DNA from 2 places in the Micromonospora sp. IBHARD003 genome. Region 2 is predicted to be linked to the other one. Evidence: riboswitches for the same ligand, from Rfam matches in the RefSeq annotation. Region 2 holds a riboswitch; the other holds the start of a gene.

Region 1 (15,761 bases), 1.6 Mb from region 2:
TCACATGAGCGTGCAGGTCATCCGTACGGCAGCAGAGGCCCGATGGAAGCAGGCGGCGCCATGACCCCCAGCACCGCGGACCGACCGGACATGACCGTTGAGGAGTTCGAGGAGCTCGCCCGCAGGGCGCCGGAGACGGTGAGGCTCGAGTTCATCAACGGAAAGCTGAAGGTCAAGCCCGGGCCGGACGGCGACCATGGGTCGATCGTCATGTGGCTACTCCGGCAGTGCATGCATCAGCGCCCCGAGCTCGACCTGTACCCGGGGGTAGGCATCAAAGTACCGACCTGTCGTGCGAGCCGTGCCAGGACGGACGGTGCCCTCGCGCCGTTCGACCACTTCGTGGGCCAGCCCGGGGAGTGGGCGCCTCCCCTGACGGCGTACTGATGGTCGTGGCGGTGACCTCGTTCGATGCCGACGCGGATGCTCGCGACCGCACTGAGAAACGCGACGGTTACGCGGCTGCCGGCATCCCCGTCTACCTCCTCGTGGACCGTGACAACGACACCCTCGTCGTCCACAGCGAGCCGCGGCACGGGACGTACCAGAGCCGGTCCACGTACAAGTACGGCGACACCGTCGCACTCCCCGCGCCCGTCGCCGTCACCCTCGACACCGAGAAGCTCAAGGACTACTCCCGCTGAGGCTCGCCGGCCGCCCGCGCCCCGTACGGCCTTGCACCAGCAGGCTCCCCATCGCCGTGCGGCGGTGCAGGACCGCACGGCCGGCGCGGACCGTGGTGATCAGGCCGGCGCCGCGCAGGGCGGCGGCGTGGGCCGAGGCGGTGGCGTTGCCGACCCCGACACGTCGGGCGATGTCACTGGTCGTGTGCTCATCGGCGAGCAGGAGCAGCATCTCGGCGCGGGTGCGCCCGAGGACCCCGGCCAGCGCGTCGTCGCTTTCGCCGTTGACGTCGGCGGTGTGGGGGGCGAGCGGTAGTCCCGGGCCCGCCGGGTAGGTCAGGGCCACGGTACCGCCCGGCGGGGCGGCGAGGACAGGATGGCCCGTCCGGTGGAAGGTCGGCAGGAGCAGCAGACCCCGGCCCCGGAGGGCGATGTCCTGAGCGACGGGCGTGTCGATCTCCCAGACGCTCCCCCGCACCCGGGTGCCGGGGACGAGCGCGGTGAGCGCATGAGCGATGCCGTGCTCGGCAGCGGTGACGGCGTGCTGGGTGAACTCCCGCTGGTGCAGGTCCTGCACCAGCGACCAGGTGGGTGCCAGGACCGTGTCGAAGGCCGCGCGCTGTGCGCGGCGCAGAAGCCGCCAGGCACCCGGGTGCCCCTGGTGCAGATCGCGGATCCACGGTGGGGGTGGCGCGGTGTGCGGGGCGTACGCCCGCTCGATCTCATGGCGCACCAGGTCCTGGGAGGAGCTCCGGACGGTGTCCAGCCCCTCGGTGAGGTCATCGCTGAAGACATCGAGGAAGACGGGTGCGACCCCGGCCGGGACCAGGTCCCCGAGCGGCCCGGCGGCACCGGGCAACGCGGCGAGGAGCCGTCGTCTCCAGCGGCCGAACAGCAGCTCGTCACCCGGGATGCACAGCTGCGTCAGGGCCGAGTTCAGCTCCTGCAGCGGAGCCGGCCGGGGTGCGAAGCGCACCCGGGCGAAATCATCGGCCGTGAAGTGGATCCGGAGCACTACCCTCCCTGTCGGCGTGGCGCCAGCGTTTCGGGCAGGGCCGAACAGATCGCCGGCGCCCCTTGCCGAACAGCAGCATGCGGGACATGTCCTCTTCATTCATTCAAGAGCCGTCCGGGCCCGCAAGGGGCGAGGGAACCACCGCACATGCCGGAGTCGGGCGGCGCACGGTCGCCAAGTCCGCCGCGCTGGCCGGCGCGTTGCTCGTCACCGGTGGCGTCGGCGGCGCGCACGCGAGGTCGAGCGGCCCGGCACGGGCGGTGCCTCCGGCCGGTGGGATCACCCTGCGGCTTCCTGGTCCGACCGGGCCGCACCGGACCGGTGTCACCGCGCTGTATCTGGTCGACGACACACGACGCGACCCCTGGGACAGCACCCTGCCCGTCCGTGAAGTGATGGTCACGGTGTTCTACCCGGCCCGGTCCGTACGCGGCCGCGCCATCGCGCCGCAGATGACGGCCGGGGCCGCCGCGCTCTTCCCGGACCTCGACGCCGCGTACATCCGCGACCAGTTGCCGAAGGGCGGCGTGAACTGGGCGGCCACCGCGACCCATTCCTTCGTGGATGCGCCCGCGGAGCCCGTACGGCGGCCGGTGCTGCTGTACAGCCCCGGGGCGGGCGATGCCCGGACCATGGGTACGCATCTGGCCGAGGACCTGGCGAGCCACGGGTTCGTGGTGGTGACCGTCGACCATCCCGGTGATGCGGGCGAGGTCGAGTTCCCGGTGCCCCGGAAGGGACGTGAGGAGATCCGTGAGACGGCACTGCGCCCGGATGCGGCCACGGACCCCGGGCTGTTCCGCACCGTGGTCGGGACCCGGATCGCGGACACCCGGTTCGTGCTGGACCAGTTGGAACGGCTGGTCCGGGGGCACGGTGCCGACGCGGCCGGCCGTCCGCTGCCCCAGGACCTCGGGTGTGCGCTGGACCTGCGGAGGGTCGGTATGTACGGCCACTCCGCGGGTGGCACGACGACGGCCCAGGCGATGTACGAGGACCGGCGCATCCGCGCCGCGGTCGATCTGGAGGGCTATCTGGACCTCCCGCCTCAACGCCCTGGTGGTGAGGGGGAGTTGTTTCCGGTCGCCCGGCACGGGGTGGACCGGCCCCTGCTCCTCCTGGGGACCGACGGCTTCCGTGACGCGCGGTTCGACCGGTCCTGGTCGGCCGTGCAGAGGCACTCCGGGGGCTGCGTCCGCCGTCGGCGGCTCGACCGTGCGTCGCACTGGGTGTTCACCGACTACGCCGCTCTGGTGCCCCAGTTGGAGGCGGCGGGGCTGATGACCGCGGATGGCCGGAAGGGCATGGTCGGCACGATCGGTCCGGAGGTGTCGGTGCCGAGGGTGCGTGGCGAGATCCGTGCGTTCCTCGGCAGGGCTCTGATGTGAAGCAGTCCAAGCGATTGCGGCGAGCGCGCTGACGCATCCGCAGCGCGCGACGCGATGTCGACGGCCCTTCCTGCAGCACGTCCCGCACATGCTGGCGTTTTCCGGCCACGCGGACCGGTCGGCCCCCTGAGGTCTCACTCACTGTGCACCCTTCGGCACCTTCTCGGCCAGTGCCGATCAGATTCGGACTCACGGGGGTACGCCCGGACGAAGTGCGCTGAGATGTCCGGATACCGCAGTTCTGGAGTTCTGGACACCGCAGTGGGCAGTATCCGTCGCTGGAGGCACGCATGGAAGGCTTCACCGCCGCAGTCTCATTGGAGTCCGACCTAGGGTCACCGGTGCCCTGCAGGTGCGGCGCGGCGGGGCTCGAGGCTCCGCCGGGATCGGCCGAAGAGCGGTTCCGGGGGCTGCTGGAAGCGGCGCCCGACGCCATGGTGATCGTCGACGACAGCGGAACCATCCGCCTCGTCAACGCCCAGACCGAAGCCCTCTTCGGCTACCAGCGCGAAGAACTCCTCGGCCGCCCCGTCGAAATCCTCGTCCCCCACCGCTTCCGCGACCACCACGCCCACCACCGCAACGGCTACACCGACAACCGCCAGGTCCGCCCCATGGGCGCCGGACTCGAACTCCACGGACTGCGCAAGAACGGCAGCGAGTTCCCCGTCGAGATCAGCCTCAGCCCCCTCGAGACCACCGACGGACTCCTCGTCTCCGCAGCCGTACGCGACGTCAGCGAACGCAAAGCGGCCGAAGAGCGGTTCCGGGGGCTGCTGGAAGCGGCGCCCGACGCCATGGTGATCGTCGACGACAGCGGAACCATCCGCCTCGTCAACGCCCAGACCGAAGCCCTCTTCGGCTACCAGCGCGAAGAACTCCTCGGCCGCCCCGTCGAAATCCTCGTCCCCCACCGCTTCCGCGACCACCACGCCCACCACCGCAACGGCTACACCGACAACCGCCAGGTCCGCCCCATGGGCGCCGGACTCGAACTCCACGGACTGCGCAAGAACGGCAGCGAGTTCCCCGTCGAGATCAGCCTCAGCCCCCTCGAGACCACCGACGGACTCCTCGTCTCCGCAGCCGTACGCGACGTCAGCGAACGCAAAGCGGCGGAGACCCAGTTGACGGCTCTGTACGAGCAGCAGCGGCATGTCGCACTGACCCTCCAGCGCAGTCTCATGGGCACGCCCCCTGCCGTCCCCGGGCTGACGACGGCCAGCCGTTATCTGCCCGCCACCCAGGGCGCGGGCGTCGGCGGTGACTGGTTCGACCTCGTGCCGCTGGGTGCCGGACGGGTCGGGATCCTCATCGGTGATGTGATGGGACGCGGTCTGGAAGCGGCCGCCATCATGGGGCAGTTGCGCTCCGCCGCCCATGCGCTGGCGAAGACGGGTATGCAGCCGCGCCAGCTGATGCAGTCGCTCGACGCGATCGTCGCCGAGCTCGACGGTCCCGACCAACTGGTGACCTGCTGCTATCTGATCGTGGCCCCGGACGCGGGCGAGGTCACCGTGTGCTCGGCCGGCCATCTGCCCGCCCTGGTCGCGGCTCCCGGCGAACCGGTGCGGCTGCTCGACGCGCCGGTGAGCGTCCCGCTGGGTGTCGGGGACCACATCCACCAGCAGACCACCCTCGGGGTCGCCCCCGGATCCAGCCTGGTCCTGTTCACGGACGGGCTGATAGAGACACCGGACGGCGATATCGAGGAGCAGCTCGACGCTCTGATCGCCGCGCTCGACAAGGCCTTCGCGGACACCACCGGCCTGGAGGCGGCCGTCGACGAGGTGCTCGCGTCCGTCCTTCCCTCGACCGAGCACCACCACGACGACGTGACGCTGCTCATCGCCCAGCTGCCCGCCGCCCCGCTCGCCACGGCCGCCACCGATCTCCCGGCGGCACCCGCCTCGGTGGCACAGGCGCGCGCGTTCCTCGCCGCCGCCCTCACTTCGTGGGGCTGTTCCCAATTCGTCGACGACGCACAACTGCTGGTGTCCGAGGTGGTCACCAACGCCATCCGGCACGGTCAGGGGCCGGTGCGCCTGTGTATGCGCCGCAACCGCACCGAGCTCACCGTCGAGGTGAGCGACCACAGCCACCATCTGCCGCAGCCGCGGCTGGCCGCCGCCGACGACGAGTCGGGGCGGGGACTCAGCCTGGTGGACACCCTGGCCGGCAGCTGGGGTGTGCGCCCCAACGAGGAGGGCAAGACGACCTGGTTCACGCTCTCCCTGACCCCCACGGCCCACGCCGCCCGCTGAGAACCGTGCCCGTGCCCCGGCCGGTCCGGCCACCCGCACCCGGTCGGTCCCCCGGCCCGCTCCCGGCCGGGGTCCTGTCCGAACCCTGACCGGACCCTCGGCAGGCCGGCGACCGTCCCTAAGCACTGTGACCGGACCCTCGCCGGTTCACGCCCGAATGTGGCCGGCGCGCATCCGGACCCTTACCGGCCCTCGCCCGGACCCTGACCGATTCACGGTGGCCATCGAACGGTTACCGAACGGTTCATGAACGGCCCCCGACGACGCCCCTGTCGGCGCACCCGTCTATCGTGCGCATCACGCGGTTCGCTTACGACCGCCTTCGACTGCCGTACACCGGCGTCGAACTCTGACCTGTGGGGGGTCCATTCGATGCGCTCTACGCGCACGCTGCCGCATGCCCTGGTGCGTGCGGCGGCCGTTTTCGCATTGTCGGCGGGGGTCTTGGCGCCCGTTTTGACGGCGGCGCCCGCCGCATATGCCGCGGATCCGGTGACCGTCACCCGTACCACCACCACCGACACCGGACAGCTCGACATCGGTCTGCCGTACAACGCGCTGTGGGTGAAGGTGAGCGTCCTCGCCTCCAAGGCGCCGGGGGCGGCCGTGCTCGCGTCCACCGACGAGTTGGCGTGGCACGAGTACGACAGCACCACCCAGAAGCCGGGGGGCTGGCTGACGGATGACGGGATCCGGCTGCCCGAGGGCACGGCGTTCGGGGACTACCCGGTGGCCGTGGACTACCGGATGCCCGGCGGGACCGTGCAGCACTGGACCGGCGGCACGCTCGGCTACCGGCTGCACACGGGCGTCACGAAGCTCGCCTTCGACCGTGAGCAGACGGACTTCGAGCACCGAAGCGCCGTGCTGGCCGGCGCGGCCACCACGTACGACCCGTCGACCGGCGCCCGTACGCCCGCCCGTGCCGGTACCAAGGTGAAGGTCGCGCTCAGGCTCTTCGGCCCGTCCTGGACGGACTCCGAGGCCAACGCGGTCACCGGAGCCGACGGGACGTTCTCGCTGTCCCTGACCCCGAACGCATCGGTCCACAGCGGCACGGCCACCGTGGTCGAGCCGGCCGCCGACACCGATCCGGACGACGGCTTCGCGGTGCCCGAACTTCCCGTCTCCAAGCAGGCGTACCGGATCAGCGCGGACCTGGACAAGCGACGGGTGCACGAGGGCGACTTCGTCACCGTGAAGGGCCGGGCCGAGCGTCTGACCGCGGACGGCTGGAAGCCGTTCGAGGGCGCCGAGGTCGTGTCCACTCCTGACGAGCCGGACAGCTGGAACCACACCGTCAGGCGGCTGATGGGCAGTGGGAAGGTCGCCGCCGACGGCACCTTCTCCTACCGGGCCAAGGCCGCGTTCACGACGCAGGTGTTCACGTATCTGCGGCCGTCCGTGTATCTGGCGGACCTGAAGTCCGACGTCGGCAGCATCGTCGTGCCGAGGAAGTTCACCTTCACCGGGGTGAAGATCGCGCTCGACCCGTACGGGCAGGTCACGGCCACCGGGCGGCTCACGGCCGACTGGTGCTGGGACGAGCGGGTGTATCTGCAGTACTCGGGGGACGGCCGGACCTGGAACACCCTGCGTGCCGGTACCGCCGAGGGCGGCACGGCGGGCTACTGCCCGTTCAGCATCCAAGCCCCCGGCTTCGTCAGCGCGTACTACCGGATCTACCACCCGGAGACGGACACCTTCGTGACACTGGCGACGCCGGCGGTGTACCAGGCCCGGATCCCGACCCGCTTCGCGTCGTTCACCACCACCCCCAGCCGGCCGGCGGTGCGCTCCAAGCTCACGGCCTCCGGCGTCCTCCAGCGGTTCGTGGGCGGCAAGTGGCAGCCGTACGCGGGTGCCAAGGTGATGCTGGTCTTCAAGCCCAAGGGTGAGAGCACCTGGTACTGGGTCACCAAGGGCGCCTCCGGCACGGCGGGCAAGTACAGCCTCAAGGGCACGGTCTACGGGGACGGCAGCTGGGCCATGGTCACCGAGCCGGCCGGCGGCTACTTCGCCGCCGGGACGAAGGAGAGGTACATCGATGCACGCTGACGTCCGCCCCACGCTCACGGGCCCACTGCCCCGTGCGCACCGGCGTGCGCGCGGGCTCTCGCTGGTCGCCACGGCCGCGGCACTGTGCCTCGCCGCCGGGACCGCACCCGCTCTCGCCGCCGACGCCTCCCCCGTGGGTATCGGGGTGGCCAGGACCATGGACGCCCAGCGCGGCGCGTTCTCGGTGAACGCCTGGACCGACGCGGCCGGAGCCGCCGTCACCTCCGTCTCGGCACGGATCCGCGAGGGTGAGACGGTCGTGGCCGAACTGCCCTCGCTGACCGAGCTGGAGTGGCTCAAGGGCACGTACCAGGTGGCGACCGACGCGCCCCTGAAGCTCCAGGAGGACGGCGGCAGCATGCCGCACCTCGGCCGGTACGCGATCGACGTGACCGTCGAGGACTCCAAGGGCAACAGCGCGACCCGCCGCGACGCGGGCACGCTCGACTTCACCCTGCGGCCCGAGCTCACCTTCGAGCTCGGCACGCCGACCTGGCAGGACCGCAACGCCCGGCCGCACGGGACGCTGACCGCGATCCAGCCCGGGTCCGGGGACACGGTGCCGCTGGCCGGCCGGAACGTCGGGATCAGCCGCGCCACGCCGTCGGACGCTCCCGTGAGCACGGTGGTGACCTCCGCGTCCGGCGAATTCACCGGCCCCGCCTACCCGGTGGTCACGATGAACGAGGAGTTCACCGCGCGCTTCGCCGGGGACGGGACCGAGGTCCACGGCAGCCTGACCCGTACCGCCCGGGTGTTCCAGTGGAAGTCGCGCGCGGTGACCGTCACGGCCACCGCCGACAGGACGCGGGCGCTGCCCGGCGAGACCGTCACGGTCACCGGGCGGATGGTGGACGCCGCCGACCCGGCCCAGCCGATCGCCGCCGAGGCCGTGCGGGTCAGCCTGGGCTACGAGGACCGCGGGACGGGCTGGGGCCGTACGGTCACGACCGATACGGACGGCCGCTTCACCGCGAAGCTCACGGCCACCCCGGGCATCCGGCTGAGCGGCTGGACGGCCGCACCGCAGGACGGGTTCCTCAGGGGCTCCGCCGCGGGGCCGCTGGCGATGCCCACCGAGTCCAGGATCGACGGCGTCCAGTCGTCGATCCGGGCCGACGGCCTGGTCACCGTCACCGGCACGTTCCGCAACACCTACGACCGCACGGACTCGTTCGACCTCGAGCCGGTCCAGCTGGAGCACTCGGCGGACGGCAAGACGGGCTGGAAGAAGATCGCCACCGCCACGGCTTCGTCCATGTACCCGCTCTTCACACTGACCGCGGTCAGCACCGGCGGCCACTACCGGGTGCACCACCTCACCAACGACCGGTTCGTGGAGAGCTTCGGCCCGGTGGCGAAGCTGACCCGCACCGCGACCCGGGTGCTGAACGTGAACGCCGCCCCGGAGCCGGTCAAGAAGGGCGCGACGGTCACCGTGACCGGCACGCTCCAGCAGTACACCGCCGGGACGTGGAAGGCGTACCCGGGCCAGCCGGTGCAACTGTGGTTCCGTGCGACGGGCGCGCCACGCTTCTCCCTGGTCCGCTCGGGCAAGACCGACGCCGCCGGAAAGGCCGCGCTCAAGGGCACCGCGGGCAGGGACGGGATCTGGCTGCTCCGCTACTTCGGTGACGCGACGCACTTCAACTCGACGGCCACGGGCGACTTCGTCGACGTGCGCTGAGTGTCCGTGTGCGCTGAGGTCGGCGTGATCGGGCGGTCGCGCTGTCGGGCGTGATCGCGCGATCGCGTCGACGGGCAGCCGCGCCGGCGCGCGGACAACAGGAGAAACACACGAGGGCGGCACCCCCTTGGAGGGGGTGCCGCCCTCGGTATCAGGACGGTCGATCAACCAATGGTCGATCAGAAGTCCATGTCACCGCCCGGCATGCCACCCGGGGCGGCCGCGGCGGCCTTCTCCGGCTTGTCGGCGATGACGGCCTCGGTGGTGAGGAACAGCGCGGCGATGGAGGCGGCGTTCTGCAGCGCGGAACGGGTCACCTTCGCCGGGTCGATGATGCCCTCGGCGACCAGGTCGACGTATTCGCCGGTCGCGGCGTTCAGACCGTGGCCCGGGGTCAGGTTGCGCACCTTCTCCACCACGACACCGCCCTCGAGGCCGGCGTTGACGGCGATCTGCTTCAGCGGGGCCTCGAGCGCCAGCTTGACGGCGGCGGCACCGGTGGCCTCGTCGCCCTCGAGCTCCAGCTTCTCGAAGACCTGGGCGGCCTGCAGCAGGGCCACGCCACCACCGGCGACGATGCCCTCCTCGACGGCGGCCTTCGCGTTGCGGACGGCGTCCTCGATGCGGTGCTTGCGCTCCTTGAGCTCGACCTCGGTCGCGGCACCGGCCTTGATGACGGCCACGCCGCCGGCCAGCTTCGCGAGGCGCTCCTGGAGCTTCTCGCGGTCGTAGTCCGAGTCCGAGTTCTCGATCTCGGCGCGGATCTGGTTGACGCGGCCCTGAACCTGGTCGCTGTCACCGGAACCGTCGACGATCGTGGTCTCGTCCTTGGTGATGACGACCTTGCGGGCGCGGCCGAGCAGGTCCAGACCGGCGTTCTCCAGCTTGAGGCCGACCTCCTCGGAGATGACCGTGCCACCGGTGAGGATGGCGATGTCACCGAGCATGGCCTTGCGGCGGTCGCCGAAGCCCGGGGCCTTGACGGCAACGGACTTGAAGGTGCCGCGGATCTTGTTGACGACCAGGGTCGACAGGGCCTCGCCCTCGACGTCCTCGGCGATGATCAGCAGCGGCTTGCCCGACTGCATGACCTTCTCCAGCAGCGGGAGCAGGTCCTTCACCGAGGAGACCTTGGAGTTGACGATCAGGATGTACGGGTCCTCGAGGGAGGCCTCCATACGCTCCATGTCGGTGGCGAAGTACGCCGAGATGTAGCCCTTGTCGAAGCGCATACCCTCGGTGAGCTCAAGCTCCAGACCGAAGGTCTGGGACTCCTCGACGGTGATGACGCCTTCCTTGCCGACCTTGTCCATCGCCTCGGCGATGAGCTCGCCGATCTGGGTGTCGGCGGCGGAGATGGAGGCGGTGGAGGCGATCTGCTCCTTGGTCTCGACCTCCTTGGCCTGGTCGAGCAGCGCGCCGGAGACGGCCTCGACGGCCTTCTCGATACCGCGCTTCAGAGCCATCGGGTTGGCGCCGGCCGCCACGTTGCGCAGGCCCTCGCGGACGAGCGCCTGGGCGAGGACGGTCGCGGTGGTCGTACCGTCACCGGCGACGTCGTCCGTCTTCTTGGCGACTTCCTTGACCAGCTCGGCGCCGATCTTCTCGTACGGGTCCTCGAGCTCGATCTCCTTGGCGATGGAGACACCATCGTTGGTGATCGTGGGGGCGCCCCACTTCTTCTCGAGGACGACGTTCCGGCCCTTGGGGCCAAGGGTGACCTTGACGGCGTCGGCGAGCTGGTTCATCCCGCGCTCGAGACCGCGCCGTGCCTCCTCGTCGAACGCGATGATCTTGGCCATGTGAAGTGGTCCTCCAGGACTTGGGGGTCCCCCCGTGCCCGCAGGGCTACGGGGGAGGATGCTTCTGGACCGCGCTGGTGCCCGCGACGGACGGCCTGCATGCCTTGCGGTTCCTTGCCCCACACGGCCTGCGGACCTCACCGACCCGGTCCTCGTTGTCACTCTCACTCGGAGAGTGCTAACGCCAATGATTAGCACTCGGACCCCGAGAGTGCAAGCGGCTTCGAAGAAGCCTCGATGAGGGGTGGCGGTCGGCTGGGGCCTCCCCGCCGAAGGCAGGGGAAGGGGTGGACGCAAGCGGCTTCGAAGAAGCCTCCGCACCCCGGCGAAGCCCGGCAGGCCCCTTACCCAGGCAGCACGGAGGGCCCGCACCCCTGGCACGGGCCCTCCGTAGCGTTGCTGCAGTCAGTCGGCGCTCAGCCGGCTACGCGGACCATGTCCGCCTGCGGCCCCTTCTGGCCCTGCGAGATCTCGAACTCGACCCGCTGGCCCTCCTCCAGGGTGCGGTAACCGTCCATCTGGATCGCGCTGTAGTGGACGAAAACATCCGCACCACCGTCGACCGCGATGAAGCCGTACCCCTTCTCCGCGTTGAACCACTTGACGGTGCCCTGAGCCATGCCTAACTCCCCTATTACTGGCCCTTGCACAGGACCGCACTTCGCGGACCCGGGTCAGACCTCGCCCACGAAGATTTCCCGTGCTCTGGAGGCGCGGAAGACCTTCATGAACGGCGCCGGAACGCGTCGACCGCGGCTGAATGTATCTGTCCAACTGCCCTCTGCAACAGGTCAATCGGACGAGAAATCTGAGCATGGCCGATCGGAAATTTCGGCCCAACTCCGAGCAACGCCGGGCAAGTCGGGCCGGGCAAAGCGCACAAAACGCGCAAATAGCTCGAACACTTTGGCTGTTTCTTGTCGCGCGCGGACGCATTCTCATATGCCCGCGGCACAAACAGCGAAGAGGAACGTCCCCAACTCTACCGCGACCGCAACAGCGGAATTGCCCCCTCCGCAGAGCTTGCGGAGGGGACATTCCGGGTGACGGAACGTGCTGGATCCAGGGTCAGTACGGCGCCCGAATACGGACCGAACGGACCACTCGGGCGGGGCTCAGCCGCCGGCGACGGCGGGGATGATCGAGACGCCCGCGCCGTCCGGCGTCGCCGTCTCCAGGCCCTGCTCGAAGCGGACGTCGTCGTCGTTGACGTAGACGTTCACGAAGCGGCGCAGCTTGCCCTGGTCGTCCAGGACGCGGGCGGCGATACCGGTGTGGTTCTTCTCCAGGTCGGCAATGACCTCCGCGAGGGTCGCGCCCTCCGCCGATACCTCGGCCTGACCACCGGTGTAGGTGCGCAGGATGGTGGGGATGCGGACGTTGACGCTCATGCGAGGCCAGCCTCTCGGAAGGAGTCCAGGGTGGGGCGGATGACCGCGGTCATTCCCGTCGTGGGGGCCACCGCGTCCAGGGTCTTCAGGCCGTCACCCGTGTTGACGACCACGGTCGTGAGGGACGGGTCGATGACTCCGGCCTCGATCAGCTTCTTCGCCACGCCGAGGGTGGTCCCGCCGGCGGTCTCGGTGAAGATGCCCTCGGTGCGGGCCAGCAGCTTGATCGCGTCCACGATCTGCTCGTCCGTGACGTCCTCGACGGCACCGCCCGTGCGACGGCAGATGTCCAGGACGTAAGGGCCGTCGGCCGGGTTGCCGATCGCCAGGGACTTGGCGATCGTGTCGGGCTTCTGCGGCCGTACGACGTCGTGGCCCGCCTTGAAGGCCACGGACACCGGGGAGCAGCCCTCGGCCTGGGCGCCGAAGATCTTGTAGGGCCTGTCCTCGACGAGGCCCAGCTTGATCAGCTCCTGCAGCCCCTTGTCGATCTTGGTGAGCTGGGAGCCGGAGGCGATGGGGATGACGAGCTGGTCGGGGAGCCGCCAGCCGAGCTGCTCGCAGATCTCGTACGCCAGCGTCTTGGAGCCCTCGGCGTAGTACGGGCGGAGATTGACGTTGACGAAGCCCCAGCCCTCGCCCGCCGGGTCGCCGATGAGCTCGGAGCAGAAGCGGTTGACTTCGTCGTAGTTGCCCTCGATCCCGATGAGCTCCCCGCCGTAGACCGCGGCCATGACGACCTTGCCCTGCTCCAGGTCGTGCGGGATGAACACGCAGGACTTGAAGCCGGCGCGGGCGGCGGCGGCGCCGACGGCGCCCGCGAGGTTGCCGGTGGAGGAGCAGGAGAGGGTGGTGAAGCCGAAGGCGCGGGCGGCCTCGATGGCCTGTGCGACGACGCGGTCCTTGAAGGAGTGCGTGGGGTTGCCGGAGTCGTCCTTCACGTAGAGACCACCGGTGACACCCAGCTCACGCGCGAGGTTGTCGGCCTTGACGAGCTTGGTCCAGCCCGGGTTCAGATTGGGCTTGTCCGCCACGTCGGCGGGGACGGGGAGCAGCGGCGCGTAGCGCCAGAGGCTGTCCGGTCCGTTCTCGATCCGCTTGCGCAGGCCTTCCGGGTCACCGGTCGGCAGGTCGTACGCCACTTCGAGCGGTCCGAAACACAGCTGGCAGGCGAAGACGGGACCGAGGGGGACGATCTCACCGCACTCACGACAGGAGAGGCCGGACGCGGAGCCCAGATCGACGGTGTCGGCGGTGGCAGTGGTCTGTGCAGCCATGGAGGCGAGGCCCTTTCTCCTCATCTTCCTCACGGCGCGTTTCGCCGTGAGACGGATTTGGCACCTTCCCTAGCCGGGAGCCTCGCGCCGCGCGCCGAGAGCGACGCAGCGTCGATGTGCGGCTTGCGCCGCGTGGCCGACTGGAGGGTTGCCGGGGCTTCAACGGGCCGTATCCCTCTGCCCCTCTGGATGAGCGGTATGTGATTGTCGGCGTGACGACCCCCGGCATGCGATGGTCGTCCGCGTTGTTCAAGACTGTAACCGAACCCCCGGACCGCTGAGACGGCCGTCCGATCTGCGAGATGGAGATCATCACGTGCTGGAAGAGGTGGAGCGCTGGCTGGCCCGGCGGTCCTGGTCCGTGTCGGACCGCCCGCTCGACCGGCTCGTCGCCGCGAAGCGTGCGGCCAGGCACGGCGGCACGGTCAGCGTGGTACTCCCGGCCCTGAACGAGGAGGGGACGGTCGGCGAGATCGTCACCGTGATCCGGCGCGAGCTGATGACGGACGAGGTGCCGCTGGTCGACGAGCTCGTGGTGGTGGATTCGGGCTCGACGGACCGTACGTCCGAGGTGGCGGCGAAGGCGGGCGCACGCGTGGAGCACCGCGACGCGATACTGCCGCGGATCCCGGCGCTGCCGGGCAAGGGTGAGGTGCTCTGGCGTTCGCTGCTGGCGACCAGCGGGGACATCGTCTGCTTCGTGGACGCGGATCTGCGGGAGTTCTCGGCCGACTTCGTCTCCGGGATCATCGGCCCGCTGCTGACCGAGCCCGACGTGCAGTTCGTGAAGGCGATGTACGACCGGCCGCTCGGGGACGCTCCCGACCAGGGCGGGAGGGTGACCGAACTGGTGGCCAGGCCGCTGCTCAATCTGCACTGGCCGCAGCTGGCCGGGTTCGTCCAGCCGCTCGGCGGGGAGTACGCGGCCCGGCGCTCGCTGCTGGAGCGGCTGCCGTTCCCCGTGGGGTACGGCGTGGAGCTCGGGCTGCTGGTGGACGCACTGCACACGGTCGGCCTGGACGCGCTGGCGCAGGTGGACGTGGGCGTACGGCGGCACCGTCACCAGGACGGCCGGGCGCTCGGACGCATGGCGGCCGCGATCTACCGCACGGCCCAACTGCGCCTGTCACGGGGCCATTTGGTGCGTCCCGCACTGACCCAGTTCGAGCGTGGGGAGAACGGTTTCGTGCCGCGGACCCATGAGGTGGACACGGAGGAGCGGCCCCCGATGACGGAGATCGCGGAGTACACGGCGCACCGGGCGGCGTGAGGGAACGCGCATGGGCCGTCCGTGACACCGGCGGGCCGCAGGGCGCGGCGCTGCGCACCACAGTCGATCGGATTGTCTACCTTTCCGGTGTATGGGCTATGTGAGACATAAGAGGGCTTTGCCCGGACACCCCCATTCTTCGCTCGTCAGCGGGCTTTCTTCGCTCGTCAGCGGGGCGCTGGTGGCTCTCGCCGCCGTCCTCGTCTGCGCCTCGGCCGTGATACTGGCCCCCGGCCGGGCGGCCGCCGACACCGCGGCCCGCCAGGAACGGCATCGCTCCGGCGCACCGGCCGCGCCGTACGTCGAATCGCTCGGCGGCCGCTCCCCCTCCGCGACCGGTACCGTCCTGGCCGTCGCCGGGGCGGCGCACGAGGACGGGCGGGCAGGGCATCCGGCCGCCTCCGGACTCTTCAGAGTGGTTCCCGAGACCGCCGGCGGGGGCACGGACCGCTCCACGGGCACCGCCGGATCCACCGGGTCCGCCGGGTCCGTGTCCGAGGCCGTGGCCGACAGCCACACCCCCGCCGGCACCCACCGGGCCCGCGAAGGCGCGGGCGAGATCGCCGCGACCGACAGCAGGGCCGAACGGCTGTGGCTGCTGGGCGGTGTCGCCGTGGCCCTCACCGGCACGGGGGTGATCGCACTGGCCGCGACCCGCGGCCGGCGCCGGGACCCCTGAACGAGTGAGCGTACGGCCGGACTCCGCCGACGGAGTCCGGCCGTACGTTTGAGCGGATACGCCACGGGCTAGGTTGGCGACATGGTCTCCGAGCGCGCGGCGCAGGTACTCGTCGCCTCCAACCGCGGTCCGGTCACATACGCCTTCCGGGAGGACGGCACGCTGGACGCCCGGCGCGGTGGCGGCGGTCTGGTCTCCGGACTGTCGGCCATCGGCCCCGACGCGGGCGCCCTGTGGGTGTGCGCCGCACTGGGCGACGGCGACCGCGAGGCGGTGCGCCGAGGCGTCGCCGAGCCGGGCGTACTGA
Region 2 (15,761 bases):
ACGTCCCCCTCGGCCGTGCCGGGCGGCAGTGACACCCGCACATTGCCTTCGCTCAGCACCCCCATCGCCCGCAGCACATGGCTCGGGGTGAGCGTTCCACTTGTGCACGACGAACCGGACGAGACGGAGAAACCGGCCCGGTCCAGCTCGTGCAGCACCGTCTCCCCGTCGACATAGAGACAGGAGAAGGTGACGAGATGGGGAAGCCTGCGCACCGGGTCGCCGACCACCTCGACGTCCGGGACCAGCTCCGGGATCCGGGTGCGGATCCGGTCGACCAGCGCCCGCAGCCGCGCGGCCTCCGCGGCCGCCTCCTCCCGTACGGCGCGCAGCGACGCCGCCGCGGCCACGACGGCCGGAATGTTCTCGAAGCCGGGTGCCCGCCCCGACTCCCTCTCGTCCGCGGGGTCCTGGGACGCGAACCGGACACCCTTGCGCACCGCGAGCAGACCGACCCCGGCCGGTCCGCCCCATTTGTGGGCGCTTGCGGTCAGCAGCGACCAGTCCCCGCCGACCGTGCCCCAGCCCAGCGACTGCGCCGCGTCGACGAGGAGCGGGACCCCGGCGGCCCGGCACATCCCGGCGACCTCCGCGACCGGCTGCTCCGTGCCCACCTCGTGGTTGGCGGACTGGAGCGCGGCCAGCGCCGTGTCCGGCCGGAGCGCGGCACCGAAGTCCTCGGGCGACACCGCGCCGGTGCGGGCCACCGGCACCTCGGTGGCATCGAAGGCCTCTGCCGCGTGCAGTACGGCCGAGTGTTCCACCGCCGACACCACCACATGCCGGCCGGTGCGCCGTCGCCCCGCCATCGCCCCTGCGAGTCCCGAGTGGATCGCCCGGGTACCCGAACTGGTGAAAACGAGCTCGTCCGGACGGCATCCGACGGCCTGCGCCGCCGTCTCCCGGGCGGCGTCGAGCAGCAGTCGCGCACGCCGTCCCTCGCGGTAGAGACGAGCGGGATCCGCCCATCCCTCGTCGAGGGCGGCCTGCAGGGCCTGCCGGGCCACGGGGTGCAGCGGAGCGGACGAGGCGCAGTCGAAATAGGGCACGTCGCCACGCTAACGCGCCGCGGTGAAAAAGGCGTCAGAAGGCCCTCAGCCGCAGGTAGTAGGGGCTCCGGCCGGTGCCCCGGAACTGCGCAGTCCACCCCTTCGGGTCGTCGGACGGCGCGTTGGGCACCCTCCCCGCGCGACCCCAAATTGCGTCCAGTAGGGTTTGGTCCGCATAAACATCCAAACCCCTGCCCGCGTCAGGGCCGGCGACCGACCAGCGAGACGGCCGCAGCCGGCCGCGCGGGCGAGACTCTCGGGAAGGCGCTACGTGAGTCCCAACGGCTCCGACCTCCCCCACGGCCCGCAGGGCGTGGGAGGCACCCCCATGCCGCGGCGCCCGATGCGGCGGAGGCTGCCGCAGGTGCTGACTGCGGGCCTGATCCTGGCGACGGCCACCGGTTGCTCTTACAACTGGGAAGACTTCCCCCGCCTCGGTATGCCCACACCGGTCACGGAGGAAGCTCCGCGGATCCTCTCCCTCTGGCAGGGCTCGTGGGCGGCAGCGCTCGCCGTGGGCGTGCTGGTGTGGGGTCTGATCCTGTGGAGCGTCTTCTTCCACCGGCGCAGCCGCACGAAGATCGAGGTTCCGCCGCAGACCCGGTACAACATGCCCATCGAGGCGCTGTACACCGTGGTCCCCCTGATCATCGTTTCGGTGCTCTTCTACTTCACCGCGCGCGATGAGTCGAAGCTCCTCGCTCTCTCCGACAAGCCGGCCCACACCATCAACGTGGTCGGCTACCAGTGGAGCTGGGGCTTCAACTACCTGGAGGACGTGGACGGGAACCCGGCCACCGGCGACGCCGCTGCCCAGAAGCAGCTGAACGCGATTCCGGACAAGTACACCAACGACTTCCCCAAGGGAGCCGAGGGCGTCTACGAGGCCGGTATCCCCGGCGACCGGAACCCGCAGACCGGCAACCCCGGCCCCACACTGGTGCTGCCGAAGGGCGAGAAGGTCCGCTTCATCCTGACCTCGCGTGACGTGATCCACTCCTTCTGGGTGGTTCCCTTCCTGTTCAAGCAGGACGTCATCCCCGGTCACACCAACGTGTTCGAGGTGACTCCCACCCGTGAGGGCACCTTCATGGGCAAGTGCGCCGAGCTCTGCGGTGTGGACCACTCCCGGATGCTCTTCAACGTGAAGGTCGTTTCTCCGGAGCGGTACAAGGAGTACCTGAAGGAGCTGGCCGACAAGGACCAGAAGGGCTTCATCCCGTCGGGCATTGAGCAGTCGAACCCGGCCCGGAATGCGGAGAAGAACCAACTGTGAGCATCCTCAACGAATCCCAGGGTGCCGCCGCGGGCGTCCCGCGCGGTGACGCGTACGAGAACGAGCTCCCGGTCCGGCGCAGGCAGCCCGGCAACGTGGTGGTGAAGTGGCTGACCACCACCGACCACAAGACCATCGGCACGCTCTACCTGGCGACGTCGTTCGTCTTCTTCTGCATCGGCGGCGTGATGGCGCTCTTCATGCGCGCCGAACTCGCCCGCCCGGGTACGCAGATCATGTCGAACGAGCAGTTCAACCAGGCGTTCACGATGCACGGCACGATCATGCTGCTGATGTTCGCGACGCCGCTGTTCGCCGGATTCGCGAACTGGATCATGCCGCTGCAGATCGGTGCGCCCGATGTGGCGTTCCCGCGGCTGAACATGTTCGCGTACTGGCTGTACCTCTTCGGCTCGATCATCGCGGTGGCCGGCTTCCTCACCCCGCAGGGTGCGGCCGACTTCGGCTGGTTCGCCTACTCCCCGCTGTCGGACGCGGTCCGCTCGCCGGGTGTCGGCGCCGACATGTGGATCATGGGTCTGGCCTTCTCCGGCTTCGGCACGATCCTCGGCTCGGTCAACTTCATCACCACGATCATCTGCATGCGCGCTCCGGGCATGACGATGTTCCGTATGCCGATCTTCGTGTGGAACGTGCTGCTGACCGGTGTGCTGGTCCTGCTCGCCTTCCCGGTGCTGGCCGCCGCCCTGTTCGCCCTGGAGGCGGACCGCAAGTTCGGCGCTCACATCTTCGACGCGGCCAACGGTGGCGCACTGCTCTGGCAGCACCTCTTCTGGTTCTTCGGCCATCCAGAGGTGTACATCATCGCCCTGCCGTTCTTCGGCATCGTCTCGGAGATCATCCCGGTCTTCAGCCGCAAGCCGATGTTCGGTTACATCGGCCTGGTGGCCGCGACGATCTCGATCGCCGGTCTGTCCGTGACCGTGTGGGCCCACCACATGTACGTCACCGGCGGAGTGCTACTGCCGTTCTTCTCCTTCATGACCTTCCTGATCGCGGTGCCGACCGGTGTGAAGTTCTTCAACTGGATCGGCACCATGTGGAAGGGCTCGCTGTCCTTCGAGACTCCGATGCTCTGGACGATCGGCTTCCTGATCACCTTCACCTTCGGTGGTCTGACCGGTGTCATCCTGGCCTCGCCCCCGATGGACTTCCACGTCTCCGACTCGTACTTCGTCGTCGCGCACTTCCACTACGTCGTCTTCGGCACCGTGGTGTTCGCGATGTTCGCCGGATTCCACTTCTGGTGGCCGAAGTTCACGGGCAAGATGCTGGACGAGCGCCTGGGCAAGATCACCTTCTGGACGCTGTTCATCGGCTTCCACGGGACGTTCCTGGTCCAGCACTGGCTGGGAGCCGAGGGCATGCCGCGCCGTTACGCGGACTACCTCGCCGCCGACGGCTTCACGACGCTGAACACCATCTCGACCATCGCGTCGTTCCTGCTGGGCCTTTCGGTCCTGCCGTTCATCTACAACGTCTGGAAGACCGCGAAGTACGGCGAGAAGATCGAGGTCGACGACCCGTGGGGCTACGGCCGTTCGCTGGAATGGGCGACGTCCTGCCCGCCGCCGCGGCACAACTTCCTCACCCTGCCGCGGATCCGCTCCGAGTCCCCGGCGTTCGATCTGCACCACCCGGAGATCGCGGCTCTCGACCAGCTCGACCACGCCGGTCACGGTGCCATCACCGCTGACAAGGAGGCCGGCAAGTGAAGATCCAAGGCAAGATGTTCATCTGGCTGAGCGTCTTCATCCTGGCCATGGCCATCCTGTATGGCGTGTGGTCGAAGGAGCCGGCCGGTACGACGGCGCTCTTCCTGGCCTTCGGCCTGAGCATCATGATCGGCTACTACCTGGCCTTCACCGCCAGGCGTGTCGACGCCATGGCCCAGGACAACAAGGAGGCCGACGTCGCGGACGAGGCCGGTGAGGTCGGCTTCTTCTCGCCGCACAGCTGGCAGCCGCTCTCGCTGGCCATCGGTGGTGCCCTCGCCTTCCTCGCGATCGCGATCGGCTGGTGGCTGCTGTACTTCTCGGCCCCGCTGATCATGGTCGGTATCTTCGGCTGGGTCTTCGAGTACTACCGCGGAGAGAGCCAGAACCAGTAGCTTCCGAGCAGGCTCTTTACGGCGAGGGGCCCGGACACTCACCCGATCGGGTGTGGTCCGGGCCCCTCGTTTGCAGTCTTCCGCCGCGCCGCCGCCGGGTCTTGTCCATAGCGTGGGCTCATGAACGACATATCGCCCATGCGCCACATAGCCGGATGCACGGTGCTGCTGCTGTCCCTGGGCGTGGGGATAGCCGCGTGCAGCGGTCCCGATTCCCACCCGCTGGCGGCGCGGCCGTACGACGCGGCCAGGCAGGTCGCCCTCAGCGCGCCCGCCGGAAGCGCCAAGGCGGATCCGGAGAAGGCCCTCGAAGTCACCGCCAAGGGCAAGGACGGCCGGATCACCGATGTCACCGCCGTCGACACGGCGGGCCGCTACCTGGCCGGTGAACTCTCCGCCGACGGCAGCAGATGGCGCTCCACGGGCCCCCTGGCGGCCGGTACGCGCTACACCGTCAGGGTCGCCACGGAGGACGGGTCGGGGGCCCCCGGGGTCCGTACCCAGACCTTCGAGACGGCGGCGGCCAAGAACCTCCTGAAGGTCACCCTGGGCCCCAAGGCGGGCACCTACGGGGTCGGCCAGCCCATCACCGTCCAGCTCGGCGCACCCGTGAAGGACAAGGTGTCGAGAAGCGCGATAGAACGCGCCCTCTCCGTACGCTCCACACCCGCCGTGGACGGCGCCTGGCACTGGGTCGACGACAAGGAGCTGCACTATCGCCCGAAGGAGTACTGGCCCGTCGGCGCCAGCGTCGTCGTACGCAGCAATCTCGAGGGTGTGAAGGTCGGCAACAAACTGTACGGCGGCGAGGCGAAGCCGTTGAAGCTGACCATAGGTGACCGCATAGAGGCGATAACCGACGCCGCCACCCATCAGATGACGGTCCTGCGCAACGGCGAAGTGATCAAGACCATTCCGGTGACGACCGGCAAGCCCGGCTTCTCCACCCGCAACGGCGTCAAGGTGGTGCTCAGCAAGGAGTACTTCGTCCGGATGCGCGGCACGAGCATCGGGATACCCGACGGCACCTCGGACTCCTACGACCTGGACGTCTACTACGCGACGCGGGTGACCTGGAGCGGGGAGTACGTGCACGCGGCGCCCTGGTCGGTCGGCTCCCAGGGGTACGCCAACGTCAGCCACGGCTGCACGGGGATGTCCATGGGCAACGCCCAGTGGTTCTTCAACACCGTCCACGAAGGGGACATAGTGAAGGTCGTCAACAGCCTGGGCCACACGATGGAGACCTTCGGCAACGGCTTCGGCGACTGGAACCTGCCCTGGGACAAGTGGCGGGTCGGCAGCGCCGTGCTGAACGGCACCCGGGACGGCGCCGGACCCGCGGTGGCGGCCCGCCTCAACCCTCTCGTCTGACCGGTCGGGCCCGCCTGCGAAGAGCCCGGTGTCGGTGTCAGTGGTTGGCGGCCAGCCGGGTGCGCAGCAGGGCCGCCAGGGCCTCGCTGAACTCCACCGGGTCCACCGGAAGGGTCACGGCCGCGTCCGCGCGGCTCCAGGTGGCCAGCCAGGCGTCCTGCGGGCGCCCCATGAGCAGCAGCACCGGCGGGCAGCGGAAGATCTCGTCCTTGATCTGCCGGCACACGCCCATACCGCCCGCCGGGACCGCCTCGCCGTCGAGCACACAGACGTCGATGCCGCCCTTGTCCAGCTCCGAGAGGACCGCGGGCAGGGTCGCGCACTCGATGAACTCGACCGGCGGAACGTCGGCGGCAGGACGGCGGCCCGTGGCGAGCCGCACCTGTTCGCGCGTGCGGGCGTTGTCGCTGTACACCAGCACCGTTGCGGTCGACTGCATGATTCCTCCGGTTCGTCGGGGAGAGCGTCGGGAAGAGCGTGGGGAACTGCGGCGTGCACCGATGCGCGGGATGCTACCCCTGTCTCCGCCGTGTCAGCACCGTGAATGACAGGCTTTCGCTGGGCCGTTCGGGCTGGACAAGCGGTACTGACACACCGAACGGCACCCCCCGGAGTGAGGGCTGGATAAGCGACCGACATAATGTCGGTCGTGGCGACAGCAACGACAGTAGAAACCGGGCACGCGCACCCGTCGGTCAATCGGCCGAACCTCACCAGCGTCGGAACGATCATCTGGCTGAGTTCCGAGCTGATGTTCTTCGCGGCCCTCTTCGCGATGTACTTCACCCTGCGATCGGTGATGGGTGCCGAGTACTGGGCAGAGCAGGCTTCGGCCCTGAACTTCCCCTTCTCGGCGACCAACACCACGATCCTGGTGCTCTCCTCCCTCACCTGCCAGCTCGGCGTGTTCGCCGCCGAGCGCGGTGACGTGAAGAAGCTCCGCGCCTGGTTCGTGATCACGTTCGTGATGGGTGCGATCTTCATCGGCGGCCAGGTGTTCGAGTACACCGAGCTGGTCAAGCACGAGGGCCTCTCGCTCTCCTCCGACCCGTACGGCTCGGTCTTCTACCTCACCACCGGCTTCCACGGTCTGCACGTGACAGGCGGCCTGATCGCCTTCCTGCTGGTACTCGGCAGGACGTACGCGGCCCGGAGGTTCACCCACGAGCAGGCAACTGCCGCCATCGTCGTGTCCTACTACTGGCACTTCGTCGATGTCGTCTGGATCGGCCTCTTCGCCACGATCTACATGATCAAGTAGCCGGGTCCGCACCCGCACCCATTCCAGAAGCATCGACGCAGAAGATCCTGACACCGGGGTAATCCGTGAAAAAGCTCTCCGTACGACGACGCCATCCGCTGGCGGCGGTCGTCGTCCTACTCCTCGCGCTGGCGGCCACTGGGGGGCTGTACGCCGCGTTCGCGCCCGCGGACAAGGCGCAGGCCGACGAGACCGCCCAGTCCCTCGAGATCGAGGAGGGGAAGAAGCTCTACGAAGTCGGCTGTGGCAGCTGCCACGGAAACAGCGGGCAGGGCACCTCTGACGGCCCCTCCCTGGTCGGCGTCGGCGCCGCCGCGGTGGACTTCCAGGTCGGCACCGGCCGTATGCCCGCGCAGCAGCCGGGTGCCCAGGTGCCGAAGAAGAAGGTCATCTACAACCAGGCGGAGATCAAGGCGCTCGCCGCCTACGTCGCCTCCCTCGGCGCGGGACCGGCCGTTCCGGCCCCGAAGCAGTACAGCCCGCAAGGCGCGGACGTCGCCCGTGGTGGCGACCTGTTCCGCACCAACTGCGCCCAGTGCCACAACTTCACCGGTGAGGGCGGTGCGCTGACGTACGGCAAGTACGCGCCGAGCCTCGAAGGCGTGAGCGAGAAGCACATCTACGAGGCCATGCAGACCGGCCCGCAGAACATGCCCTCCTTCGGCGACGGCATCATGCCGGAGCAGGAGAAGCGGGACATCATCGCGTACATCAAGACCGTCAACAGCGGCGAGTCGGAGGAGCCGGGCGGTCTGAGCCTGGGCAACCTCGGCCCCGTCACCGAGGGTCTGTTCGCCTGGATCTTCGGTCTGGGCTCCCTGATCGCAGTCGCCATCTGGGTCGCGGCCCACACCGCTAAGGCCAAGAAGTCATGAGTAGCCAAGACATTCCAGAAGAGTCCCTGCCTGCTGAGCAGGAGCACGAGCGCGGAGCGGTAGCCGTCAAGGAGGATCCGTTCGCGGACCCCGGACTGCCGCCGCACAAGCCGCGCATCCAGGACATCGACGAGCGTGCCGCCAGGCGGTCCGAGCGTACTGTCGCCCTGCTGTTCACGCTTTCGATGCTGGCCACCGTCGGCTTTATCGCGTCGTACGTGATTTTCCCCGTCGACAAGATCGTCTACATCTGGCCGATCGGTCACATCAGCGCGCTGAACTTCTCGCTCGGCACCACGCTCGGCATCGCGCTGTTCTGCATCGGCGCGGGCGCGGTCCACTGGGCCCGCACCCTGATGTCCGACGTCGAGGTCGCCGACGAGCGCCACCCGATCACCGCCGAGCCCGAGGTCAAGGCCAAGGTCATGGCCGACTTCAAGGCCGGCGCCGAGGAGTCGGGCTTCGGCCGCCGCAAGCTCATCCGCAACACGATGTTCGGTGCGATGGCCATGGTGCCGCTCTCCGGCGTGGTGCTGCTGCGCGACCTGGGCCCGCTGCCCGAGGTCAAGCTGCGCAAGACGCTGTGGTCCAAGGGCAAGCTGCTCATCAACATGAACACGCATGAGCCGCTGCGTCCCGAGGACATCGCCGTCGGCTCGCTGAGCTTCGCCATGCCGGACGGTCTCAACGAGCACGACCACAGCTTCCAGACCGAGATCGCCAAGGCTGCCCTGATGCTCGTCCGGATCCAGCCGGAAGAGATCAAGGACAAGAAGGAACTCGACTGGTCGGTCGGCGGCATCGTGGCCTACTCGAAGATCTGCACCCACGTCGGATGCCCGATCTCCCTGTACGAGCAGCAGACGCACCACGTCCTGTGCCCGTGCCACCAGTCCACCTTCGACCTCTCCGACGGCGCCCGCGTCATCTTCGGCCCAGCCGGACACCCGCTTCCGCAGCTGCAGATCGGCGTGAATGACGAGGGCTACCTCGAGGCGCTCGGCGACTTCGAAGTACCCGTCGGTCCTGCCTTCTGGGAGCGCGGATGAGCACTTCAACTGACGCAAAGCGCCAGGCACCCGCCGGTGAGCGGGTTGCCGACTGGGCGGACGGCCGGCTCGGGATCTACTCCCTGGCCAAGGCCAACATGCGCAAGATCTTCCCGGACCACTGGTCCTTCATGCTGGGTGAGGTCGCGCTTTACAGCTTCATCATCATCATCCTCACGGGTGTGTATCTGACGCTGTTCTTCCACCCGTCGATGAACGAGGTGGAGTACCACGGCCCGTACGTTCCGATGCAGGGTGTTCTGATGTCGGAGGCGTACGCCTCGACGCTGAACATCAGCTTCGAGGTCCGCGGCGGTCTGCTCATCCGGCAGATCCACCACTGGGCGGCGCTGATCTTCCTCGCGGCGATGTTCGTGCACATGATGCGCGTCTTCTTCACGGGCGCCTTCCGCAAGCCGCGTGAGATCAACTGGCTGTTCGGCTTCCTGCTGTTCGTCCTCGGCATGTTCACCGGTTTCACCGGTTACTCGCTCCCGGACGACCTGCTCTCCGGCACCGGTGTCCGCTTCACCCAGGGCGCGATCCTGTCCATGCCGGTCATCGGCACGTACATCTCGATGTTCCTGTTCGGCGGGGAGTTCCCCGGCGACGACTTCGTCGCCCGGTTCTACTCGATCCACATCCTGCTGCTGCCGGGCATCATGCTTGGCCTGCTGGTGGCGCACCTGATCCTGGTCTTTTACCACAAGCACACGCAGTTCGCGGGTCCCGGACGTACCAACAAGAACGTCGTCGGCATGCCGCTGCTGCCGGTGTACATGGCCAAGGCCGGAGGCTTCTTCTTCCTGGTCTTCGGTGTGATCGCGGTGATCGCCGCCATCGCGCAGATCAACCCGATCTGGGCCATGGGCCCGTACCGGCCGGACCAGGTGTCCACCGGCGCCCAGCCCGACTGGTACATGGGCTTCGCCGAGGGTCTGATCCGCTTCATGCCGGGCTGGGAGATCAACCTCTGGGGCCACACGCTGGTCCTGGGCGTCTTCATCCCGCTGGTGCTGTTCCCGCTGGTGCTCGGTCTGATCGCGGTCTACCCGTTCATCGAGTCCTGGATCACCGGGGACAAGCGCGAGCACCACATCGCGGACCGGCCGCGCAACGCGCCGACCCGTACCGCGTTCGGCGTCGCCTGGGTGACGGCGTACATGGTCATGCTGATCGGTGGTGGAAACGACCTCTGGGCGACCCACTTCCATCTGTCGATCAACTCGATCACCTGGTTCGTCCGGATCTTCTTCATCGTCGGACCGGTCATCGCCTTCATCCTCACCAAGCGGATCTGCCTCGGTCTGCAGCGGCGTGACAAGGACAAGGTGCTGCACGGACGCGAGTCCGGCATCATCAAGCGCCTGCCGCACGGTGAGTTCGTGGAGATCCACGAGCCGCTGGCGCAGGGTGACCGGTACAAGCTCACGGCCCACGAGCAGTACGAGCCGGTGGAGATCGGCCCGACGGTCGACGAGAACGGCGTCGAGCGCAAGGTCAAGGCGTCGGAGAAGCTCCGGGCGAAGCTCAGCAAGGGCTACTTCGGCGACGGGAACCAGATCCCGAAGGCCACCGCGGAGGAGTACCGGGAGATCACCAGCGGCCACGGCCACCACTGATCCCACCCGCTGATCGCAGCGATCGCCACGGCAGGAGCCCCGTCCACCCGGTGGACGGGGCTCTTTGCCGTCTTCCCGGGTGGATAGGGTGGGGGAAACCTATTCGTACGGACCCAGGAGCGACCATGAGCGCTGTGACCCCCGCTGGAGGTACGACCGCGGCGGCTCGTTCCTGGCCCGGGGTACTGGACTCGCTGCTGTACGGACAGGACCAGAGCGCCGACGCCACGGCCTGGGTGATGGACCGGATCCTGCGCGGCGAGGCGACCGACGCCCAGATCGCCGGTTTCGTCGTCGCGCTGCGGGCCAAGGGGGAGACGGTCGAGGAGATCTCCGGCCTGGTGCGCACCATGTACGAGCACGCCAGGGTGATCGAGGTGCCCGGGCGGACGGTGGACATCGTCGGCACCGGTGGTGACGGCGCCAAGACCGTCAACATCTCCACCATGTCCGCGATCGTGGTCGCCGGCACCGGGGCCACGGTCGTCAAGCACGGCAACCGTGCCGCGTCCAGCGCGAGCGGATCGTCGGACGTCCTGGAGAAGCTCGGCGTCAATCTGAACCTGGCCCCGGAGCGGGTTCCCGCAGTCGCCGAGGAAGCCGGGATCACCTTCTGCTTCGCGGTGAAGTTCCACCCGGCGCTGCGGCATGTGGCCTCGGCCCGTAAGGAACTCGGCATCCGTACGGTATTCAACTTCCTGGGGCCGCTGACCAACCCCGCGCGAGTGAAGGCCCAGGCCACCGGGGTCGCGGACGCCCGGGTGGCGCCGATCATGGCGGGCGTGCTCGCCGAGCGGGGATCGAGCGCCCTGGTCTTCCGCGGCGACGACGGCCTGGACGAGCTCACGACGACCTCGACGTCGCGGGTCTGGGTCGTCCGGGACGGCTCGGTGCGCGAGGAGGCATTCGACCCCCGTGACGTGGGCATCGACCTGGTCCCGGTGGAGGCCCTGCGGGGTGCGGACCCCTCGCACAACGCCGATGTCGCCCGCCGGCTGCTCGACGGTGAGACCGGTCCGGTCAGGGACGCCGTACTGCTGAACTCCGCGGCCGCGCTGGTCGCGCTGGAGCCGGGCGAGGGCACTCTGACGGAGCAACTGCGGGCCGCCATGGCCAAGGCCGCGGAGTCCGTCGACTCGGGTGCGGCGAAGCACACGCTGGAGCGGTGGGTGGCGGCCACCAACCGCTGAGTTCCCGTCTCCGGGTCCGCTGACGTGACGCAAGGCGCAGTCCAGAGTGCGGACTGCGCCTTGCGGACTTCGGGACGTATGGCAGGATGCTCCCCAAGGTCATGAGTGACAGCGATGACGGCCCCGGCCCGCTGTCCGGCAACCCTCCGTCCGTGGCGGGGTGCCCCGGGTGAAGACCAGGCCGTGGGCAGCGAGGTCCACGGCAAGCGCGGACCCCTTGCCGCCCCTGGGGTCCTGGTCCTCGAGGGAGCGATTCTCGTGAGCAAGCGAATGCGGTAGGGCCTCCCGGCCCCTCTTCCCCCTCCGTCACGGCGCGTATCGCCGTGCGTCGAGGCAACACCCGTATGCCGGGCGGCAGTTGTGCCGCTGCGCGGGTTCTTCACAGCCATTTCGCCTTTGCCTTCCGGGAGATACCGCCATGCCCGCACGTCCGACCACCGTCGCCACCGCCACCGCCACCGCCACCGCCACCGCCACCGCCGACACGACGACCGCAGCCGCCTGCGCCGACGACTCCTGCTGCGCCGCCCCGCTGCCGGTGCTGGGCCGTGACGTCACCGTTCCGCTCGTGACGGGCGGTCATGTCACCTACGCCGCCCTCGACTACGCGGCCAGCGCCCCCGCCCTGCAGCGTGTGTGGGACGACATCGCCGCCTACGCCCCGTACTACGGCAGCGTGCACCGGGGAGCCGGCTATCTCTCCCAGCTGTCGACCGAGCTGTTCGAGAACAGCCGTGTGACGGTCCATGAGTTCCTCGACTGCCGCACCGACGACGAGGTCGTCTTCACCCGTTCGACGACGGACTCACTGAACCTGCTCGCCGCCGCACTGCCCGCCGGGTGCCGGGTCTTCGTCTTCGAGACCGAGCACCACGCCGCGCTGCTGCCGTGGAAGGAGGCCGACGTGACCTGTCTGGACGCGCCGCGCACCCCGGGCGACGCGGTGCGCACCCTGGAGGCCGCGCTCGCCGACCGCGAGCCCTACGGCCCCGCCCTGGTCTGTGTGACCGGTGCGTCCAATGTGACCGGGGAGCTGTGGCCCGTAAGGGAACTGGCGGCCGCCGCGCACGCCCACGGCGCACGGATCGTCCTGGACGCGGCCCAGCTCGTGCCGCACCACCCCGTCTCCGTACGGGACCTGGACGTCGACTGGATCGCCTTCTCGGGGCACAAGCTGTACGCGCCGTTCGGCTCCGGGGTGCTCGCCGGACGCGCGGACTGGCTGCGGGAGGCGGACCCCTATCTCGCGGGCGGCGGGGCCTCTCGCACGGTCGCCCGGCGGCCCGACGGCGGTGTCGAGGTGGACTGGCACACCGGTGCGGCCCGCCACGAGGCCGGCTCGCCGAACGTCATCGGCGCCTACGCCATCGCCTCCGCGTGCAAGGCGCTGACCGAGGCGGGGTTCGACACGCTCGTCGCGCGCGAGCAGCACCTGGTCTCCAAGGTCCGCGCGGGTCTGGCCGAGGTCCCCGAGGTCAGGGTGCTGTCGCTGTTCGGCGACGAGGCACCCACGGCCGGCGAGGATCACCCCACCCGGGTCGGCGTCGTGTCCTTCGTGGTGGAGGGCTGGAACAGCTCGCACTTCGCCGCCGCCCTGTCCGCCGAGTACGGCATCGGGGTCCGGGACGGACTCTTCTGCGCCCACCCGCTCGTACGCACCCTGCTGGGCGCGGACTCCCGGGAAGCGGGCGAGTGCGGAGCGCCGGACGCCGGGGCGGGGGAGAAGTCCCTCAACGCGATCCGGGTGAGCTTCGGCGCGGGTACCCCGGACGAGCACATCGAGCGGTTCGTACGGGCCGTGCGGGAACTGGTGCGCGAGGGCGCCCGGTGGAACTACCGCACCGAGAACGGCCGGTGCGTGCCCGCCGTCTGAGACGGGCGGGCGTCGTCCGCCACGCAGGGTCCGGGTGGGCGGCTGCTCCCACCCGGGCCGAACGAGAGGACAGAACGAAACGGCCGGGCGGAAGACCTCAGGCGTCGAGGCCGATCGCGAAGGCGGCCTCGAGGTCGTGCTGCGAGTACGTACGGAACGCGACATGGGTGTCCGTCGCCTCGACGCCCGGGATCTTGCTGATGTGGCCCGGGATGACGTCCGCCAGGTCCTCGTGCCGAGCGACCCGGACCATCGCGATGAGGTCGTACGTGCCGGTGACCGAGAAGACCTCGCTGACGTTCTCCAGCCCGGCGATCGACTCGGCGATCTCCGGGATGCGGTCCACGCTGGTCTTGATGAGCACAATCGCGGTGATCACGGCTGGCTGCCTCCCTCGGTGACCGTTGCTTGGGGCTTCACTCTAGTGCCGTGACCGGACAGGTTCACCGGCTCGCGGCCCCGGGTCCCGGCCGGACGGGTTCACCGGCTCGCGACGAATCTATCCGGCCACAGCCCTGGCCCCCTGCCGCAGCCGGGCCCATGCGTAGAAGAAGCCGATTCCGAAGCCCACGAGATGCGCCAGATAGGCCACCCCGGGGCCGGAGGACGCGCTCTGCGCCTGCGCCAGCCACTGCAGCGCGAACCAGAAGACCAGCACGATCCAGGCCGGAAACCGCAGCGGCAGGAAGAACAGAAAGGGAAAGAGACTGGTCACGCGTGCCCGCGGGAAGAGGCACAGGAATGCCCCGAGCACACCCGAGATCGCCCCCGAACCGCCCACGAGCGTCTGCGCGGACTGCGCGTTCGCCGCGGCGTAGGCGAGCAGCGCCAGATAGCCGCAGCACAGATAGAAGAGCGCGAACTGCACATGCCCCATCCGCTCCTCGGCCATCGCGCCGAACACGAAGAGGAACAGCATGTTGCCCAGCAGATGCAGCCAGCTGCCGTGGACGAAGAGCGCGGTCAGCGGGGTGAGGAGGGCGCGGGGGGAGCTGCGCATCAACTCGCTCGGGATCACGCCCCACCGTTCGAAATACCGGGTGGTGCCGACGAGCAGGGTGTCGCCGGTGCCGAACCCGGGGTTGAACCCGGAGACCGGGCCGATGACGAAGACCAGACAGCACAGCCCGATCACTCCGTACGTCACCACGGGGCCGCGCGTCGTGCCCCTGACTCCCGCCCGGGTCGCTGCGTGCCACTGCGTCATGCACCAGAGCATGGCCTACCGGGGCCGAGGGCAAGGGCCGCCTCGCCGTGTCACGGCAGGCCCCCGAGGTCGTAGGGTTACGGGGAGTACGCGTGATGAGACGAGGACGGCATGATGACGACGGTTCCGACACCGACGACGACCACCCGGTGGCGCTGCACGCTTTGCGGCAACCTCACCCGCTTCGATGTGACCCGTTCGTCCAAGGTTGTCGAATACGTCCATCTGGACCTGGCCGGAGAGCCCACGGTGGAGGAGCGCGAGGTCGTCAGTGAGACCATCGAGTCGGTCCGGTGCCGCTGGTGCAACGCGGTGGACCGGATCGAGCTGGTGGACAGGCCGGGCGCGGCGTCCTGAGATGAGCGCCCGGAACGCACGGAGACAGTAGGGGTGACGGATCGTGGAGCGGCCTGACAGCGGCGGGGAGCCGGCCCGTGCGGCCGGTGGCGCCGCCGAGGGGCTGGACCGCCCGCTGCCCGAAGGGGTGCGGCGCCGGGTCATCGCCCTGGTGTCGGACTCGTTCGGCGGGCTGACCGTCGGCGACCTGCCCGCCCAGCTGAGGCAGTACGCCCGGTTCACCCCGTCTCGCCGGGCCAAGTTCGCGGGCAACGCGATGGCCGCCGCCCTCGAGGGCGACACGGTGTTCCGGCAGCGCATCGGCGAGCGGCTGCGCGAGTCGCAGCCGGAGCTGGCCGGGGCGCTCGAGGCGGGTGCGCCGCCCGCGGCAGCCGACCCGCTGGACGTGGCCGCGGCCGCGTATGTGCTGCGCCCGCCCGGTTGGGTGAAGCTGGTCGCCGCAGCCGGCGAGGAGGCCCAGCGCGCCGAGGCCGAGCGCGTCGACGAGGAGTCACGGC

The links. A riboswitch is a leader RNA that binds a small molecule or an ion and turns the genes downstream of it on or off. The one in region 2 is predicted to bind S-adenosylmethionine.
Region 1: another riboswitch for S-adenosylmethionine. It lies ahead of thrC (threonine synthase); the one in region 2 lies ahead of ACTWOL_RS09830 (aminotransferase class V-fold PLP-dependent enzyme).

Annotation. Positions count from the first base shown of each region.
Region 1 covers NZ_JBWBBX010000001.1:3,846,779-3,862,539, forward strand. The annotation lists gene ACTWOL_RS17025 (hypothetical protein) at 1-8, shown strand, start outside; gene ACTWOL_RS17030 (Uma2 family endonuclease) at 61-387, shown strand; gene ACTWOL_RS17035 (Uma2 family endonuclease) at 399-644, shown strand; gene ACTWOL_RS17040 (winged helix-turn-helix domain-containing protein) at 625-1,638, opposite strand; gene ACTWOL_RS17045 (alpha/beta hydrolase family protein) at 1,725-3,026, shown strand; gene ACTWOL_RS17050 (PAS domain S-box protein) at 3,317-5,290, shown strand; gene ACTWOL_RS17055 (hypothetical protein) at 5,783-7,348, shown strand; gene ACTWOL_RS17060 (hypothetical protein) at 7,338-9,035, shown strand; gene groL (chaperonin GroEL) at 9,215-10,837, opposite strand; gene ACTWOL_RS17070 (cold-shock protein) at 11,254-11,457, opposite strand; gene ACTWOL_RS17075 (MoaD/ThiS family protein) at 11,953-12,228, opposite strand; gene thrC (threonine synthase) at 12,225-13,505, opposite strand; SAM riboswitch class I at 13,523-13,701, opposite strand; gene ACTWOL_RS17085 (glucosyl-3-phosphoglycerate synthase) at 13,822-14,775, shown strand; gene ACTWOL_RS17090 (hypothetical protein) at 14,894-15,454, shown strand; gene ACTWOL_RS17095 (alpha,alpha-trehalose-phosphate synthase (UDP-forming)) at 15,536-15,761, shown strand, end outside.
Region 2 covers NZ_JBWBBX010000001.1:2,208,717-2,224,477, reverse strand. The annotation lists partial or broken gene ACTWOL_RS09885 (cysteine desulfurase family protein) at 1-1,049, opposite strand, end outside; gene ctaC (aa3-type cytochrome oxidase subunit II) at 1,378-2,325, shown strand; gene ctaD (aa3-type cytochrome oxidase subunit I) at 2,322-4,061, shown strand; gene ACTWOL_RS09870 (cytochrome c oxidase subunit 4) at 4,058-4,456, shown strand; gene ACTWOL_RS09865 (L,D-transpeptidase) at 4,577-5,830, shown strand; gene ACTWOL_RS09860 (response regulator transcription factor) at 5,868-6,269, opposite strand; gene ctaE (aa3-type cytochrome oxidase subunit III) at 6,480-7,091, shown strand; gene qcrC (cytochrome bc1 complex diheme cytochrome c subunit) at 7,157-7,966, shown strand; gene qcrA (cytochrome bc1 complex Rieske iron-sulfur subunit) at 7,963-9,015, shown strand; gene qcrB (cytochrome bc1 complex cytochrome b subunit) at 9,012-10,637, shown strand; gene trpD (anthranilate phosphoribosyltransferase) at 10,763-11,827, shown strand; SAM riboswitch class IV at 11,925-12,042, shown strand; gene ACTWOL_RS09830 (aminotransferase class V-fold PLP-dependent enzyme) at 12,246-13,700, shown strand; gene ACTWOL_RS09825 (Lrp/AsnC family transcriptional regulator) at 13,798-14,079, opposite strand; gene ACTWOL_RS09820 (rhomboid family intramembrane serine protease) at 14,200-14,907, opposite strand; gene ACTWOL_RS09815 (hypothetical protein) at 15,019-15,264, shown strand; gene ACTWOL_RS09810 (NYN domain-containing protein) at 15,308-15,761, shown strand, end outside.